4 regions of the Priestia sp. 179-F W1.4 NHS genome follow, and region 1 is predicted to be linked to each of the others. Evidence: predicted binding sites of a transcription regulator. Region 1 holds the regulator's gene; each other region holds the start of a gene.
The links. Region 1 encodes Rex, which represses fermentation and respiration genes when NADH is low (regulators of the CRP and FNR family bind a similar motif). Its sites were predicted from a motif close to TTGTGAAATATTTCACAA; they were not measured.
Positions count from the first base shown of each region.

Region 2: a site for Rex is predicted at 1,547-1,564, ahead of ACH0CI_RS18890 (cytochrome ubiquinol oxidase subunit I). Genes of this name have one in related genera too.
Region 3: a site for Rex is predicted at 865-882, ahead of ACH0CI_RS21170 (DUF1641 domain-containing protein). Genes of this name have one in related genera too.
Region 4: a site for Rex is predicted at 1,081-1,098, ahead of nirB (nitrite reductase large subunit NirB). Genes of this name have one in related genera too.

Region 1 covers NZ_JBIQFF010000019.1:12,080-14,257, forward strand. Annotated here, with positions in the region: gene tatC (twin-arginine translocase subunit TatC) at 1-295, opposite strand, end outside; gene tatA (twin-arginine translocase TatA/TatE family subunit) at 311-496, opposite strand; gene ACH0CI_RS26620 (redox-sensing transcriptional repressor Rex) at 550-1,188, opposite strand; gene ACH0CI_RS26625 (ABC-F family ATP-binding cassette domain-containing protein) at 1,648-2,178, shown strand, end outside.
Region 2 covers NZ_JBIQFF010000004.1:65,277-67,454, reverse strand. Annotated here, with positions in the region: gene cydB (cytochrome d ubiquinol oxidase subunit II) at 1-40, opposite strand, end outside; gene ACH0CI_RS18890 (cytochrome ubiquinol oxidase subunit I) at 27-1,433, opposite strand; gene ACH0CI_RS18885 (threonine/serine exporter family protein) at 1,735-2,178, opposite strand, start outside.
Region 3 covers NZ_JBIQFF010000005.1:129,401-131,578, forward strand. Annotated here, with positions in the region: gene ACH0CI_RS21160 (ammonium transporter) at 1-118, opposite strand, end outside; gene ACH0CI_RS21165 (hypothetical protein) at 115-531, opposite strand; gene ACH0CI_RS21170 (DUF1641 domain-containing protein) at 961-1,413, shown strand; gene ACH0CI_RS21175 (NAD(P)/FAD-dependent oxidoreductase) at 1,447-2,178, shown strand, end outside.
Region 4 covers NZ_JBIQFF010000002.1:601,396-603,573, forward strand. Annotated here, with positions in the region: gene nirB (nitrite reductase large subunit NirB) at 1-901, opposite strand, end outside; cyclic di-GMP riboswitch class I at 1,214-1,298, shown strand; gene ACH0CI_RS13570 (anti-repressor SinI family protein) at 1,317-1,448, shown strand; gene ACH0CI_RS13575 (anti-repressor SinI family protein) at 1,466-1,633, opposite strand; gene ACH0CI_RS13580 (SGNH/GDSL hydrolase family protein) at 2,142-2,178, opposite strand, start outside.

The sequences.
Region 1 (2,178 bases):
CTTTTTCATATAAACCAGGACTAATAAATGCCCAAAGTTGATACAGTGCAACAGGAGCTGCAAGTACACAGCCGATAATAACAGCAAATTGCATATAAATCTTAACTGGATCTGTTAACCGAAATGCATTCATCGTTAAATTCTTTGCCTCATCAGCATGCTGTAAATAGACAATAACCTTATCCGCTATAAAAAAGCCGCCAATTGTGGCAATCACAAAGAAAAATAAAACAATTAAAATGCGTTTTCGCAGCTCTCCTATATGATCATATATTGACATTTCTTGTTCGGTCATACTATGATCACCCTTTTACTCTTTGTCATCTACTTGACGCTGTTTATCTTTTTCACGATCTTCTGATGCACCGCTAGCGGCATGCTTAAACTCTCTAAGCGTTTGGCCCACTGATCTTCCTAGCTCCGGTAACCGTTTCGGTCCAAAAATAAGCAGTGCTACAATCGCAATAATAATCCAACTGCCTGCTCCAATCCCCATATTCCCACTCTCCTTATTAATTTAGACTTAAGGAAATCGTAACACAGTCCGCCTTATTCAACAGGATAATTTTTCAAAAAGTAGACGAGCGACTGTAATTCTACAGCAAGATCAATATGATGGAGTCGAATCTCATCCGGTACGTTTAAGCGTGCAGGAGTAAAGTTTAAAATTCCTTTAATTCCGCAACTCACTAAACGATCAGTAATTTGCTGAGCAACAGTGGCAGGAACGGTTAAAATCGCTACTGAGATGTCATCACTCATATAATCTTCCAATTGGTCAAGATGATAAACCGGCACGTCGCCTACTTTCGTACCTACTTTATCTTCTATCACATCAAAAGCGCACTCAATTTTGGTGTTATTATTTTTAATAAAATTATAATTTAAAAAGGCCGTTCCTAGATTCCCTACGCCAATCAGTGCTACTTTCGTTACTTCATCTTGGTCTAACGTTTTACGGAAAAATGTAAGTAAATAATTCACATTGTAGCCGTATCCCTTTTTTCCTAATGCACCAAAGTAAGAAAAGTCCCGACGAATAGTAGCAGAATCCACTTTCACTGCCTCACTTAACTCCGCTGATGACACACGCTGTTTACCAGAAGCATGCAAATTTTTCAAAAAACGATAATAAAGCGGCAATCGCTTAGCCGTTGCTTGTGGTATTTTTAATTGTTCAGTGTTCACGTTGTACCCCCTCAGTTCATGTATGTCATTACTAACATTTTCAAGTCATATTGCATTACCTTTCACAAAGCATCAACCGCTTTGAGGTAGCGCTTCCAATTCTCTCTCTTTTCTCATGTTTTATATATACTCCGCTTCACACCTCGACGGCTTTTGTCTATTCAGCACTCCTTAAAGTCGGTATGTAGAACGAAGCAATTAGCCCTTCAAAGGATCGGTTTGTTAGTCATGACGGATTTTTTTACATCCATCATAGATAAGTTCAGAGATGCACTTATCTCTTATTTTAACATAGTATCCTGTATAAAATGTGCAGGTAAAATCATTTTATTTCATGAATCAAAACATTCGCTTCATCATTTGTCCTTGTCCCTCTACAAATTACAAACGCTTGTAGGAAGAACTTGTAGTTAAAAATATGTTAAAATACACTATGGATATACTACTAGAGGTGAAAAAATGATTATTCTACAATTGAACGGTATTACAAAATACTATGGGGCAGAACCCATTTTATCGAATATAAAGTTAGAAGTACAATCAAAAGACCGCATTGCCCTAGTGGGACGAAACGGTGCTGGTAAATCAACTTTATTAAAAATTATTGCTGAGCAGCTTTCCTATGACAGCGGAGAAATTATTAAACCTAAGGGTGTTTCCATTGATTATATGGGACAAGATACAGTTCTTGAGTCAACACTCTCCATATGGGAAGAAATGATGACTGTCTTTGCTCCATTAAAGAAGATGGAAAAAGAATTACGTACGCTTGAAACGAAGATGGGTGATCCAGACATTTTTAATGATTCAGTTCAATACGAAAAACTAACCAAAGAGTATGATCAGCTTCAAGTAACGTTTAAAGATTTAGGCGGCTATCAGTATGAAGCGGATACACGATCTATTCTTCACGGTTTCCGTTTTTCAAACTTTGACTACAGCACCCCTATTTCCTCCTTAAGCGGTGGACAAAAAACGCGCCTGGCTCTT
Region 2 (2,178 bases), on a different contig from region 1:
TGGATACTAGCAAATACCAGAATTCATTAAGAGAAAACATTGTATCCCTCCTTTGTAAACGGATCAGTTGATGTTACTTTTGTATGTGCTTCGTGATCGTGATCTGGACCTTTTTTAATTTCTTTAACGAACAAGAACACCATAATCACAGCTAAAATTAAATAAAAGAACGAAAACGAGATAATAGAAAATAGCAATTCACCTGCTGTTACACCAGGAGACACGGCATCTTCGGTTTTCATATAGCCAAATACAACCCAAGGCTGACGGCCAATCTCTGTCATAATCCAACCTGCTGAGCTTCCAAGGAATGGAAAGGCGATAGCAATCGTCATAATACGTAAAAATAGTTTGCTTTCTTGAAGTTTTTTACGAGAAAGCAAATACGTACCCCAAATGCCTAATGCACATAATACGCCACCTAGACCAGCCATAATGCGGAAACTCCAAAACGTTGTTCGAACGGGTGGAATATAATTTCCTTCTCCATATTTCGCCGTATACTGCTGCTGCAGCTCATTCATTCCAGGAACGGAGCCTGAAAACTTACCGTATGATAAGAAGCTTAATAAGTAAGGTATTTTGATTTCACTCGTATTTTTCTTTTCATCAGGGTGAATATTTGCTGTTACTGTCCAAGCACCTGGACTTCCGCTGTTTTCCCATAATCCTTCACTTGCGGCCATTTTCATCGGCTGTGTTTTAACTAAATATCCGGCCTGTTCATGCCCAGATAGTGCAATTCCTACACCTGAAACTAGCCCTACAAGGATAGCAACTTGAAATGATTTTTTAGCAAAAGCCACATGTTTTTTCTTCAAGAGCATAACAGCGCTGACACCCGTGATAAAAAAGGCGCCTGTTGCAAACGAACCTAAAATTGTATGAGGGAATTCGACCCACAGCTGACCGTTCGTTAACAATTTAAAGAAGTCATTCATTTCTAAACGGCCATTATTTAGCTCCATTCCGACCGGATGCTGCATAAAAGAATTAGCCGTTAAAATAAAGAACGCTGAAAAGATAGTACCTAGACTAACAAGCCAAATACATAGACAGTGCAGCCATTTAGGCAAACGATCCCACCCGAAAATCCACAGTCCAAGGAAAGTGGACTCCATAAAAAACGCGAGCAGTGCTTCAATAGCGAGCGGCGCACCGAATACATCTCCTACAAATCTTGAGTACTCTGACCAGTTCATGCCAAACTGAAATTCTTGTAAAATACCTGTTACGACTCCGACAGCAAAGTTAATCAGGAATAAGTGCCCCCAAAACTTTGCCATTTTTTTATACTGTTCATCTTTTTTTACTACGTACATCGTTTCCATGATCGCTACTAAAAAGACAAGGCCGATAGACAGCGGTACAAAGATAAAATGAAACAGCGTCGTTGATGCAAATTGAATACGTGATAGTATGACTGTATCCATCTTCTTTCTCCTTTCATATATAAGAACATTTCATCATTTCCATAGATACTTTGCTCATTTCTGAGCATCTTTCACTTATATTGTGAAACATTGAGCATAACAATTCGAGAAATATGCTCAACATTTCACAAACATATGTAATGTCTCTCTTTCTATTTACATAGTATAGTCTATTTTTTTAGCTGTGCACGTACATTTTTTGAACGTTTTTAGACTAAAACGTGACTTTCTTGTGACAAAAAAGGGTAGGATCTCTTTATTTTTTCATAAAAAAAGCACGCTCTGATTTGAGCTTGCTTCTCTATGGTCGATATTTTGCTTTCGCATTTAATTTAGATTGACGAATGATTTGGTTAATGACTTCAGAAAATACAATACCTATGGCAATTGAACCTGAAATCATAAAGGCTTTTGCTGCAAGACTAATCGCTTCATTATAATTATTTTCTACAAAGTTACGCATGGCATCGTATGCTGTTCCCCCTGGAACGAGCGGAATAATACCTGCTACGGTGAAAATAATGATCGGCGTACGATAAATTTTTGCGTAAATTTGACTAATAATAGCAATAAAAAAGGCCGATGCTACAGTGCTTGGAATTTCATCTACACCATAGAACGTTAGCAAATAGTAAATGAGCCAGCCAATCATTCCGACAAAGCCACTTTTTAATAATGATTCACGTGGAACATTAAAAATAATCCCAAACGCTGCTGAAGCAATAAAACTTGTAATTATCTGCTC
Region 3 (2,178 bases), on a different contig from region 1:
TATAGCGGACAAAACCTGCCTCTAGCAAGGCAAAGCCGCCTTCCATTAGCAAAATCATCGCGGCTGTTAATACAACCCACGTTGTATTTATCCCTAAACTTAGTTCATTAACACTCATATCCCAACGCCTCCACTGCTTTTTAATCGTTTTATTTCTTGTACAATAGCAGGCGAAAGCGTAATTTCACTTGTTTCTTCATTTTCCGCTTTTATTAATTCAAGAACTTCATGAAGTTCTCGCATTTGTGCTTTAAGGTGATCAATTTTTTTAAAGCGTTCCTTTACGTATACCATATACTCGACCGCTTGATGCTGACTTAAAGGACGCCCGGTAAAAAATTTGCGAAACGGTGATAGTGATTGATACCAAGCTTCTTCAGCACGTTTCTTCTCTTCGTATTTACTAATTTTCGTTTTTATATCTTCTATTTCTTGTGCTTTAGCTTCTTTTAACTTCATTATAAATTCAATTAATTTTAATTGAGGCAATGTAATGACCACATTATGATAAAGTTCATCCACTATAACCATGTTATATCTCCTTACATAAGATGTTATATTCTGATTATATGTAGAACACTATAGTAAGTCAATGTAATTTTTTGAAAACTCTTTAAATAGTAAATGCGCCCTATCTTTTTAATACTTATAGAATATTAAGTTCGTATGTGTTGAAATATGACGTTATTTGTTTTATCGTAGGAAGAGGAATCATGTTAGTTCCCTATTTTAATTTTATTTACCTAGGCAATTATTCGCTTTATTTTTTATAAACTTTTATTAAACAAAGGGTTACGAGGTTCTTCACTTATTTTTTCAACGAAATGAGTTGATTTTATCTCGTATTAAAATTAAAATAGAATTATGTGCAAGATTTCACAACTTCACAATGTAGTTTGAAAGTCTAGCAGATAACTAGGAACTACATATGCAACAGTATCCAGCAAAGGAGGACTTTTCATGTCTCAATCAACTATTCAAAAATCAGCTGCAGAGGAAAATGCTGCTGTACAAACAGAAGCGGCGGTTAACAAAGGTCAAGCGGATGTGTTAGATCAATTGTTAAAGCCTGAAGTACAAGAAGCTCTTACTGTTCTTGTAGATAATTTACCAAAATTATCTGAAATGGTAACGGTGCTTACAAAAACTTACGACGTTGCGCAATCATTATTAACTGACGACGTATTAAAAGAAGATCTACTTGGTGGAGTAAAAGAATTTATCGAGCCAGTAGAAGGAACAGTAAAAGGTCTTGCAGCTACTGCAATCGAAGCAAACGATCGTGCAGAAGCAAATGCTTCTAATTCAATCGGTTTATTCGGTTTATTACGCATGCTTAAAGATCCACAAGCTCAAAAACTATTCCGCTTTGCACAAGCGTATTTAGACATTACAAACGAAAAACAAAAATAATTTTCATTAAAAAGTGTGGACGGAGGATCGACTATGTCAAAACATATTTTAATTTTAGGCGGCGGTTACGGTGGTTTATTAACTGCAATGACAGCTCGCCAACACCTAAGTGCGGATGAAGCAAAAATTACAGTAGTGAACCGTTTTGCTACTCACCAAATCATTACAGAATTACACCGTCTAGCTGTAGGCGGCGTTTCTGAACAAGCGGTAGCTTTACCACTTGATAAATTACTTAAAAACTACAACGTTGATTTAAAAATTGCAACGGTAAAAGAAATTTCACCAGATCAACGTGAAGTATCTCTTGAAGATGGTACAAAATTAAGCTACGACTACCTTGTTACAGCTTTAGGTAGTGAAACTGCTTACTTCGGTATCCCTGGTTTAGAAGAGCACAGCTTCGTTCTTAAATCAGTAAATGATGCAAACCGTTTACGTGCACACGTAGAAGCTTGTATCGCTGAATACAGCAAAACAAAAAATAAAGCTGACGGTACAATCGTAGTTGGCGGTGGCGGATTAACAGGTATCGAACTTGTTGGTGAATACGCTGACTTAATGCCAAGCCTATGTCTAAAACACGGTGTGGATCCAAAAGAAATTTCTCTATACTGTGTAGAAGCAGCTCCTACAGTTCTTCCAGGCTTCCCTGCTGAATTAGTAGAGCGCGCTCAATCAAGCTTAACAAAACGTGGCGTTACATTCGTTACTGGTACACCTGTAACAAAAATGGATGCTACAACTGTTGAACTTAAAGACGGC
Region 4 (2,178 bases), on a different contig from region 1:
TTGCTAATGCTTTTCCTTGTTCATACAAAGGTGCCACTAATCCGTATACCATTCCTCTATGCTCTGCACATTCTCCAACCGCGTAGATGTTTGGAATATCCGTTTGCATATAGTCATTCACAACAATTCCTCGGTTTACATTAAGTCCCGCTTCTTTTGCAAGCTGAACATTTGGCTTAATTCCAACGGCCATCACGACTAAATCAGCTTCTAAAAACGTCCCGTCTTTAAAAGATAATCCTTCAACTCGCTCATCGCCGACGATTTCCGCCGTTTGTTTTTCAAGCAAAAACTTCATGCCTTGTTTTTCTAATTCGTTTTGAAGCAATTTGCCGGCTGTTGGATCGAGCTGGCGTTCCATTAAATACGGAGCTAAATGAATCACAGATACGTCCATCCCTAGATTTAACAGTCCGCGCGCCGCTTCTAATCCAAGCAGTCCGCCTCCAATAACCGCTGCTTTTTTATACTGCTGAGAAGCCTGCAGCATTTCATCCGTGTCTTTTATATCTCGAAAAGCCGTAACTCCTTTTTTATCAGACCCTGGAATCGGAAGAATAAAAGGAAGAGAGCCCGTTGCTAAAATTAATTCATCATATGATTCTACTCTGCCGCTGTTTGTCGCTACTTCTTTTTTTACTGAATCGATACTAGTAACCGTTTCGCCCGTATACAATGTAATATTGTTTTCTTGATACCAGTTCCAATCGTTTAACGTAATGTCTTCAACATTCGTATCTCCTTGCAGCACTTTTGATAGTAAAATACGATTATAGTTCGGATGCGGCTCGCTTCCGAAAATCGTAATTTCAAAAGCTTCGCTTGAAACCTTCAATACTTCTTCAATCGCTCGAACTCCAGCCATTCCATTTCCAATCAATACGAGTTTCTTTTTTTGCATCTTCCATTCCTCCCCTGGCGTCTATACCTGCTTGTTTCAAAGATATATTTTCTATGCATCTTTAAAGATATATTTAAGATATATGAATTTTCTGAATCGTTCAACTTATGTGTTAGGTTATCTAACATATGAATTCATTGTATACGTTTACAACATTGGGATATAAAGTGAAAATATTTATACGAAAAGTCTCACATAAGGAACGGAATGTTTCTGAAGACGCTTAAAATAACGGAAATTCAGTCTCAAAAACTTGTTTTTTACATGTTTTTACAGACTAAATATAGTAGAATATAACTTAAATTATATTACTACAGAAAAAGGCAAACTAATTGAAAAGTTAGGACGCAAAACTACAGATCTACGGTTTTTACACTATGATGGCTGAGTTTCCTTTACTAAAGGAGCAGACTTGATGGAAAAGCTGAACAAAGTATTTGATAACGAACTAGATAAAGAATGGCTACAGCTTATTTACGAAGCAAAACAGCTGGGCTTATCTAGCAAAGAAATTAAGGATTTTTTACAACAAAATAAAGCACAATAGTAAAAAACCATTAGAACTTAAGTTCTAATGGTTTTTTCGCTGCTACGTATACCTTTGTTTTCTAGAGATTTTTGTTTAAGAAACTCTTCAAACTGATTCTTCGTTATATTTGAATCCATTGCTTCCTTAACAAGGGCCATCCATTCTGGAGGAAGCAACATATCATTTTTTTCATTAATATCCATTTTATCCCTTCTTTCAACCTTTCTAATTATAAATCAAATTCTGTTGCAATATAACCCTCATACCTATTTTTTTACGTTAATTTAATAAAACTATACTAAACTCCCTAAACTATTATGTCAGTAAAACAGGCATTATTCTAGAGAAAAAACGCATTTTTGTTTCTGATAAAGAACATTTTTTTATTTTGTTCGTTATTAAGGTTTACCAACCGAGGATTTTTTTGTATAATTAACTCAAATTTTGTAATATTAACCCATTTTATTTAGGAGGACCATAATGCCCTTATCTTATTCTTTAAAACGAATTAAAACACCTTTGCAGTTTTTTGGTATTACGCTTTACAAATGCCCAAGCACCGGCTCTTATTATTATAAAAGCAGAGCAAACAGGCACTTAAAAAAAGTAAAATAACACAATAACGTGAATGAAGTTTTCTAGCTTTATCATAGAAAGCTTCGTTCAGCTATTTTTACCTAGTAGCTGCTTAGTATAACATCAGAAAATCTATTATTTAATCTCTTTTTTAGTATCGGTGAACCAATTC